Regions from separate parts of the Pseudoalteromonas sp. MTN2-4 genome, predicted to be linked through region 4. Evidence: predicted binding sites of a transcription regulator. Region 4 holds the regulator's gene; each other region holds the start of a gene.
What was found. The regulator ArgR, encoded in region 4, controls arginine synthesis, uptake and breakdown. The targets are predictions, from matches to a motif close to ANTGAATANNTATTCANT.
Positions count from the first base shown of each region.

Region 1 (2,212 bases), 860 kb from region 4:
GTGAAGAGCGCGAAACCATTGAAGATGTCATCGAACCTTTCTTAATTCAACAAGGTTTTATTCAGCGTACGCCGAGAGGTCGTATAGCGTCGAATGCTGCTTACCTGCATTTTGATTTGGCACCAAAGCAGGATTAATAATTCACATTGTCATGGCGAAGTAGAGAGCTTGATTTCGTATCACTTCGCTTTGATAGTTACCTTAATTCTGCAGGAGTCGGATAGTCTGGGTGTTCAACATTTTTATGGGACCAAACTGCATGAACAGAAGGCTCTGACTCTTCTCTAATTAACTTTACTAAAGTGTTTAAATCTTATTTGGTTTGCCTAAAACTGGTACTAATTTTTTGAAATATTCTAAGGAACAGGCGCCTATAATAGATATTTCATACATTTCTCTAAAAAATATCACCTCTTAGCTTTGATCGGCATTTACAGTTATGCATTCATTAGTAGTTCATGCTTATATTATAAGTCTTGATCTTATTTCCGTTATTTATTCTTTTCTCATGTTCAAATGCTTTAATCAGTTAGCAATATAAAGCCCGATTAGATTCAGTTTCACCAGCAAATATTTTCCTTTTCATAAACATCTATTAATGCTGCTTATTGTGAATATTTATTCTGTTGATTTTCAGTTTACGTAAACGTAAAGGTGGTGATTTAAGTGACTTAACGCAACCTTTATTAAATATTCTTTAAAATGTTACCGGTGTCATTTGTTTTTTGTTTGTCATAATTTAACATTTCTGTTGTTTTTTACTTTTTTGGTGAATTTGTCAGACCAATGAGAAATATTCAAGTTAGTGAATATCTATTCATAATTTTGTTGACTCCATTTTAAAACAAAGCTAGTTTTGAATATCTGTCGGAACAATCGTCTTGTTCATTTCCGGCCATAGATGTAGCAGGGGGAGGGGTGCATGCTATATGACTCTAAGTTAGAAAAAGATAATTGTGGTTTTGGTTTAATTGCTCAGATAAACGGGCAAGCAAGTCATAAACTGATCCGCAATGCAATTACAGGGTTAGACCGAATGCAACACCGTGGTGGTATTGCATCAGATGGTAAAACAGGTGATGGCTGTGGTTTATTACTGCAAAAACCTGACAGCTTCTTTCGAGCCATTGCCACTGAAAACGGTTGGCACTTAGGTAAAAATTACGCTGTCGGTATGTTGTTTTTGAATGCGGACGAAACGCTTGCATCTCAAGCCCGAAAAGTGATTAACGAAGAATTAGAAAAAGAAACGTTAACACTCGTTGGCTGGCGAGTCGTGCCAACGGAACCGAATATGTTGGGACCAATTGCGCTAAAGCAACTACCTAAATTTGAGCAGGTGTTTGTATCAGCACCTGAAGGCTGGCGTCCAAAAGATCTAGAGCGTCGCTTGTATATCGCAAGACGTCGTATTGAGCAGCGCTTAGTTGAAGACGACCAGTTTTATATTTCGAGTCTTTCAGGCCTGGTAACGGTTTACAAAGGCCTTATGATGCCAGTGGACCTACCAAACTTTTATTTAGATTTGGCAGATATGCGCATGAAAAGTGCTATCTGTGTTTTCCACCAACGCTTTTCTACGAACACGCAGCCACGATGGCCGTTAGCTCAGCCATTTAGATATTTGGCGCACAATGGTGAGATAAATACTATTGCTGGTAACCGCCAGTGGGCGAGAGCGCGTGCTTATAAGTTTTCTTCACCATTGTTACCTGATTTACAAACGGCCGCGCCATTTGTAAATGAAGAAGGTTCAGATTCATCAAGCCTAGATAACATTCTTGAATTATTCCTTGCCGGAGGTATGGATATTTTCCGTGCTATGCGCATGCTTGTGCCGCCTGCATGGCAAAAAAACCGAGCTATGGACGATGATTTACGTGCCTTCTACGATTTTAACTCTATGCATATGGAACCTTGGGATGGCCCCGCAGGTATCGTCATGTCAGATGGTCGATTTGCGGCATGTAACCTAGACAGAAATGGTCTACGTCCAGCGCGTTACGTGATCACCCAAGATGGGTTTATCACGCTTGCATCTGAAGTCGGTATTTGGGATTACACAGCCGATGAAGTGGTTGAAAAAGGCCGTGTTGGCCCAGGAGAATTACTGGTCATCGATACCCTTCATGGTAAGATTTGGCAGTCTGATGAAATCGATCAAGACTTAAAATCACGTCATCCTTACAAAACTTGGCTTGAGCAAAATGTA
Region 1 is NZ_BTGK01000001.1:75,382-77,593, reverse strand. Features, by position in the region: gene ruvB (Holliday junction branch migration DNA helicase RuvB) at 1-137, shown strand, start outside; gene gltB (glutamate synthase large subunit) at 923-2,212, shown strand, end outside.
Region 1: a site for ArgR is predicted at 805-822, ahead of gltB (glutamate synthase large subunit). Genes of this name have one in related genera too.

Region 2 (2,212 bases), on a different contig from region 4:
AAAGCCACCTTTCGGTGGCTTTTTAGTTTTAAAAACATAATTTATGAATTAACTGTGTGATCTTCTCTTGCGATGGTTTGATTTTCTCCATTGCTAAAAACTCATCAGGCTGGTGGGCTTGTTCGATAGAGCCTGGACCCATAACAATCGTTTCGCAGCCGAGTTGTTGTAAGAATGGTGCTTCGGTGCAGTAGTTCACAGCAATGGCTTGTTCCCCAGAAACCGCTTCAGCGAGTTTTACCAAGGCGCTGTCGGTTGTGCCAGTAAAGGCCGGAATAGGATCGTGTAAGTCGATAACTGCAACACTATTTGGGTATTCATCATTAATGGGTTTAACCGCTTCTAGCAATAATAATTGCAGCTCTTGAATACTCAGCCCAGGTAATGGACGAATGTCTAAGTGCAACTCACAGCAGCCACAGATACGATTAGCATTATCTCCTCCATGAATATGCCCTAGATTTAGAGTGGGGTAGGGTATTGCAAAATGCTCAATTGAATATTTATTCCTTAAAATGTCTTTTAGTTGCAACAGCTTTGCAATAATCTTATGCATCACTTCAATGGCATTTAAACCGCGTGCAGGATCAGAGCTATGACCCGATTTACCGGTCACACGAATAGCGGTACTCATGTGTCCTTTATGGGTGAATACTGGCACCATGTCCGTCGGTTCACCAATAACACAGAACTCAGGTTTTAAGTTTTGATGTTTTGCTACTTCTTGTGCGCCTGCCATGGTGGTTTCTTCATCTGCGGTGGCGAGGATCATAATAGGTTTAGCTTGTTTCGCATCTTGTGCATCAAGTTGCTTAATGGCTTCAATCACAAATGCAAAAAATCCTTTCATATCAATCGAACCCAGACCAAATAGTTTATTGTCGACTTCACTAAGTTTAAACGGATCATAACTCCAGCGACTGTCATCAAAAGGTACAGTGTCTGTATGCCCAGCTAACATCAAACCGCCTTCACCTTCGCCACGTTTGGCCAGTAAGTTAAATTTACCCGGCGCGCTTTCAAGTTCTGTAATCTCAACCTGAAAGCCTAAATTTTCACACCAGGTTGCTAATAATTCTATGGTGGAGTAATTGCTCATATTGAGCTGTGGATCGAGTGCACTAATAGAAGGCTCGGCGATAAGCTGCTGGTACATATTAATAAAAGCGGGAGTGGTCATATCAGTCCAAAATATTTATTCAAAATGTTTGCATAATAATTTATATGTGTTTAGTATGAATATCAATTCACTTTTTGAGCATAAATATCGTTAGGGGCTAAGATGCGACGACATACATTCAACACTTTTTAAATAATGCCCAGAGGGCACGAAACGGAACCAAATTTTAGAGATTTTTTTACTATGTTGAATGTAACCATTATTGGCGCTAGCGGCTATAGCGGCGCTGAATTAGCCAGTTTAATTGCCAAACATCCCAACTTCTCCCTTGCTGGATGTTTTGTGTCTGAGCAAAGTTTAGACAAAGGAAAACTACTGAGTGACTTGTATCCAGAACATGCCTCTTTGCTCGACACGCTTCTTTTACCTCTTAATGAACAAGCCTTTATTGATATCGAAACCAATGCAGACTTTGTGTGCCTGTGTACAGATCACAAAGTGAGTGTAGAACTTGCCCCTAAGTTTTTAGCCATGGGCAAAAAGGTATTTGATTTATCAGGCGGTTTTAGACTTAAAAACCCTCAAGATTACGACAGTTTTTATGGTTTTACGCACCAATCACCAACCTGGCTTGCACAAGCTGAATATGGCTTGGCGGAGTGGAATGCAAAGGCCATTTCACAGGCGCAACTGGTTGCCGTCGCTGGTTGTTACCCGACTGCTGCGTTAAATGGTTTAAAACCACTTAAACAAGCAGATTTACTTGCCGACGATACCATCATTGTTAACGCGGTATCGGGCGTCACCGGCGCGGGTCGTAAAGCTAATATAGGTACCCAGTTTTGTGAAGTGTCTCTTGCACCTTATGGGTTATTCAATCACAGACATACGCCGGAAATCTCACAGTATCTTGGTCACTCAGTATTATTTACTCCGCATTTAGGTAATTTTGCTCGTGGTATTCTCGAAACCATTTATGTGAAGTTGAAGCCGGGCGTGAGTGAGTACCAAGTTAACGAAGCATTCCAAGTGCTCGCCGACGAACCGTTAATTCGTTTAAAAGGCAATAAGCAAATGCCGTCAATTAAAGGT
Region 2 is NZ_BTGK01000010.1:120,790-123,001, forward strand. Features, by position in the region: gene argE (acetylornithine deacetylase) at 29-1,180, opposite strand; gene argC (N-acetyl-gamma-glutamyl-phosphate reductase) at 1,367-2,212, shown strand, end outside.
Region 2: a site for ArgR is predicted at 1,235-1,252, ahead of argC (N-acetyl-gamma-glutamyl-phosphate reductase). Genes of this name have one in related genera too.

Region 3 (2,212 bases), on a different contig from region 4:
CACATTTTTATTGGAAAGTATTGAGTAAAATGGTTTTTTTGCTTACTTTTATGAATACTTTTCATTAAAATGAAATTGACGCGGAATCTTCTAATTTTTGGAATAACAGGAGCAATAGAATGCTAATACTAACTCGTCGAGTGGGTGAAACCCTAATGATTGGTGATGAAGTAACTGTAACTGTACTAGGTGTTAAAGGTAACCAGGTACGTATTGGTGTTAATGCACCTAAAGATGTTTCAGTTCACCGTGAAGAGATTTACATGCGAATTCAGGCTGAAAAGTCTGGTCCTGCAACAGGTAACATCTGATCAGCTTTTAGCGAATAATTTAAGGAGCCACTATTCATTAGTGGCTTTTTTTTGCGCTAAGATAAAGTCAACCGTCTCGTCATCCAATGCACTTAAAGATAAATATTGTGCACCTCTTAGTGAATAGATCAGTAGACCTCTGTCTGTTTTTATAACTTTGGTGATGTCTTGCCAATTAAATACAAACGATTTATATGGGTTAGCTGCTTTAATTTTTTCTTCGTCAATCTCAACAATCACATTGGAGCCACTTGCTCTGCTGATCATCTGTCTGGCAACCCACCAAGGACGGCGATAGTAATATGAAATGCATTCAATGACTGCCAAAATGATTAAGAAATTCCCCAGGTAGCCATTCTCTAAACCATAAATAGACACTAAACCGAGCAGGGTTAGAAAACCGACTAACGCATATTTAGGTTTGTTAGCTTTGCCAAATTTTTCGGACTCATCAAAGCACTCCTGATAGTAAGGCTTATCAAGGGTAAATTCGTGTTTATACATAGCAACTCATTAATCTTTATTTGCTGCCAATTTTATCAAAAAAGAATGGTGTATGCGTATTTGAAATTTTTTAATGCGACTTGCATTAAGTATGAGTATACATTTTTTATTCAGTCATAACGGTATTTTGTTTAGTGGCTTCTTGGTCTTACCATTTTTTGTTTCCGTTTTTAAAACTTATCTATGTAACCTATTTATCACTTTTATTTAAAAGTATTTAAATAAACCTGCGCTATTTTGAATATTTTTCATATTTATCTCAGTAATTCATTCGTTTAATCAGTATTTTACAGTTAAGTTGTTGCTATTGTTTAACTTTTAATATTGGTATTACCAATTTACAATATTGTTTACAAGTTGAGCTCGTTTGTTATGATGTTGAATAAATATTTATAAAAAATGATTAATGACGCAAGGCGCGTTGTGAAAAAGGGGGAGAACATGGATATAGGCGCATTGTTGCTAGAGGCAGCCAGCTTAATGCTTACCGGCATGGTTGGGGTTTTTGCCTTCTTATCTATCTTAATTTTTGCTGTAAGCAAGTTATCACTTATCGCAGGTGGTGATGAACCAGCAAAGCCACAACGTCAACCTACTAAACGCCCAGCATCAACAGGCGTATCTAACGCGCACATTGCTGCAATCAGTGCAGCTATCGCTCAGTACAGATCAAAATAATAAAGGGGTCCACTATGTCAAAGTTAAAATTAACTGAATTGGTTTTAAGAGACGCACACCAATCATTGCTTGCTACGCGAATGCGCCTAGAAGATATGCTACCAATCGCAGAGAAACTAGATAAAGCCGGTTATTGGTCTGTTGAATCTTGGGGTGGTGCAACCTTTGATTCTTGTATCCGTTATTTGGGCGAAGATCCTTGGCATCGCATTCGCGCTTTAAAAGAAGCCATGCCAAATACCAAGCAGCAGATGCTTTTACGTGGTCAAAACTTACTAGGTTATCGCCATTATGCCGATGACGTGGTCGAAAAATTTGTAGAACGTGCACATCATAATGGCGTTGATGTTTTCCGTATTTTCGATGCCATGAATGATGTCCGAAACCTCGAAACAGCGATTAAAGCCGCGATTAAAGTCGGAGCGCATGCGCAAGGTACCATTTCTTATACTGTGAGTCCGGTTCACACTTTAGACATGTGGCTAGAACAGGCGAAAAAACTAGAAGCCATGGGCTGTCATTCAATCTGTATTAAAGATATGGCTGGCTTATTAAAGCCTTATGATGCAGAAGAACTGATCACTGAACTTAAAAATACCGTGTCAGTGCCAATTGCCATGCAGTGTCACGCGACAACGGGTTTAAGTACAGCGACATACCAAAAAGCAATCGATGCGGGTATTGATATGCTTGATACCGCTATTTCGTCTATGAGTATG
Region 3 is NZ_BTGK01000002.1:420,782-422,993, reverse strand. Features, by position in the region: gene ACGHEH_RS06875 (aspartate kinase) at 1-28, shown strand, start outside; gene csrA (carbon storage regulator CsrA) at 120-311, shown strand; gene ACGHEH_RS06865 (YcxB family protein) at 342-815, opposite strand; gene ACGHEH_RS06860 (OadG family transporter subunit) at 1,257-1,493, shown strand; gene oadA (sodium-extruding oxaloacetate decarboxylase subunit alpha) at 1,508-2,212, shown strand, end outside.
Region 3: a site for ArgR is predicted at 1,193-1,210, ahead of ACGHEH_RS06860 (OadG family transporter subunit). Genes of this name have one in related genera too.

Region 4 (2,212 bases):
CTTTCGCGTTAACAACTTCAGTACCCGCGTTTTGGATACGTGGAGTAAGTGCTGCAACTTCTTCTTCAGTGAACTCAACACCTTCAACTTGAGAAAGTAAAGGAAGAATAGTAGTACCTGAGTGACCACCAATAACTGGTACTTTAACTTCAGATACGTCAACACCTTTCAGTTCAGCAACGAATGCTTCTGAACGGATAACGTCTAGAGTTGTTACACCGAATACACGTGATGCTTCATAAGTACCCGCTTTTTTGAATACTTCAGCAACGATTGGTACAGTGCCGTTTACTGGGTTAGTGATAACACCAACTAGTGCTTTAGGACAGTTACGTACGATACCTTCAGCAAGTGTCTTGATGATACCAGCATTAACATTGAAAAGGTCAGCACGGTCCATACCTGGCTTACGAGGCATACCAGCTGGGATAAGAACAATGTCAGCACCCGCTAGCGCTGCGTCAAGATCATCTGCACCAAAACCTGCAACTTTAACTGCAGTTGGGATGTGAGATAGGTCTACAGCAACACCAGGAACAACTGGCGCTACGTCGTATAGAGATAGCTCAGAACCTGCAGGAAGGCCATTTTTAAGAAGTAAAGATAGAGCTTGACCGATACCGCCAGCGGCACCTAATACAGCAACTTTCATGTGGAATTCTCCATAATTTGAAGGTGGAATTGTGTGTGCTGTAAAGATAATGAAAAGTGCAGGTAAAAACAAATTTATCGACGCTATTTTAAGGTTTTTTTCGACTATAGTTGTAAAATATTGCTTTCAGCGTGCAAGCTCGCTTTACACTTCAAAATATTCATTCCTGTGTTTCTAAAAATGCCTTACCACTTAAGCAAATCTTGCAATCAATTCACTTTGTTTTTTAATTGCAAAGTTGGGTCTGGATTCAGAATTGTGTAAAATCTAAGTAATATTTAATAAACGAGTTCAATTATGCAAGCAAACGAGAAGCAAGAAGCGCTGATAAAGGCATTCAAAGCACTATTAAAAGAAGAAAACTTTGGCTCGCAGGGTGAAATTGTCGATGCCCTGAAAGATCAAGGCTTTGATAATGTAAGTCAAAGTAAAGTGTCACGTATGCTAAGTAAGTTTGGTGCGGTAAGAACTCGTAACGCAAAACAAGAAATGGTTTACTGCTTACCGGCAGAAATGGGCGTACCAACGGCAAAAAGCCCATTAAGACAATTAGTGATTGATATCATGCACAATGAAATGATGATCATCATCCGTACCAGCCCAGGTGCAGCTCAACTGATTGCTCGCTTACTAGACTCTCTAGGTACTGCTGATGGCGTATTAGGTACCATTGCCGGTGACGATACTATTTTTATTGCACCAGCTAAAATCTCTGAGATAGATGTAACACTTGAGAAAGTAAAAACCTTGTTCGACAACGTTTAACTTTCACCTAATTGCGCCATATTTTGCAGAAACTGCACAGATGGCGCAAAAAACGCAGCCCCCATATCGGCCTGACAATAATCTAGCCACGCATCGTAGTGTTGTTCATTTCCTACTCGTGTCGCTAACAACTTCTCAAAAGCACTGCCCTTTGCGGCACAACTCACCCATAAAGAGCCTTGCTCAAACACATCTCCGAACGGCATACTTTGCTCAAGCAACAGTGGTAAGTTGTCTGCATTGTTAAGCTCAGATAGAGCTGCGTGATTATTAGACAAAGGAACCTCTAGCTTTTTATTTTCTAAACGAGAGCGCCCCATAATAGCTTCTTGGTCATTCAGACTTAGTTGTTGCCAACGGTTTAGATCAAACTTCACTCGCTGCACATGAATGTAGCTACCTTGGTCTTCAAAGCTTTCAGGATCATGAACTAAAGCCACTTGACGCTTAAAACGTCCATGAGGCGTATTAGCGCCATAAATAAAGCCGTTAAAGTCTCTGCCATCTAAAAAACGAAAAGTGCGGATATGTGCAACCAATTCTACTTTGCCTGCCAACATATGCCTGACACTTTGAGCAAATAGATGATTCACATCTTCTCTGTCAGATCGGATCACATACAACAAATCAAATGGTTGAGTGTGCATTAGGTGCTCGTGAGAGCGAATATGCGGAAAGCTTTTTAACTCTTTAGGAATACATTCAGGATATATATGCGGCCAGTATTGTGCCCCAATGGCCACAAAGCTAGATACCATAGACTCAGAGAAACGGTCGCTCAACTCTGACTGTAAG
Region 4 is NZ_BTGK01000001.1:934,125-936,336, forward strand. Features, by position in the region: gene mdh (malate dehydrogenase) at 1-652, opposite strand, end outside; gene argR (transcriptional regulator ArgR) at 950-1,417, shown strand; gene ACGHEH_RS04435 (Dyp-type peroxidase) at 1,414-2,212, opposite strand, start outside.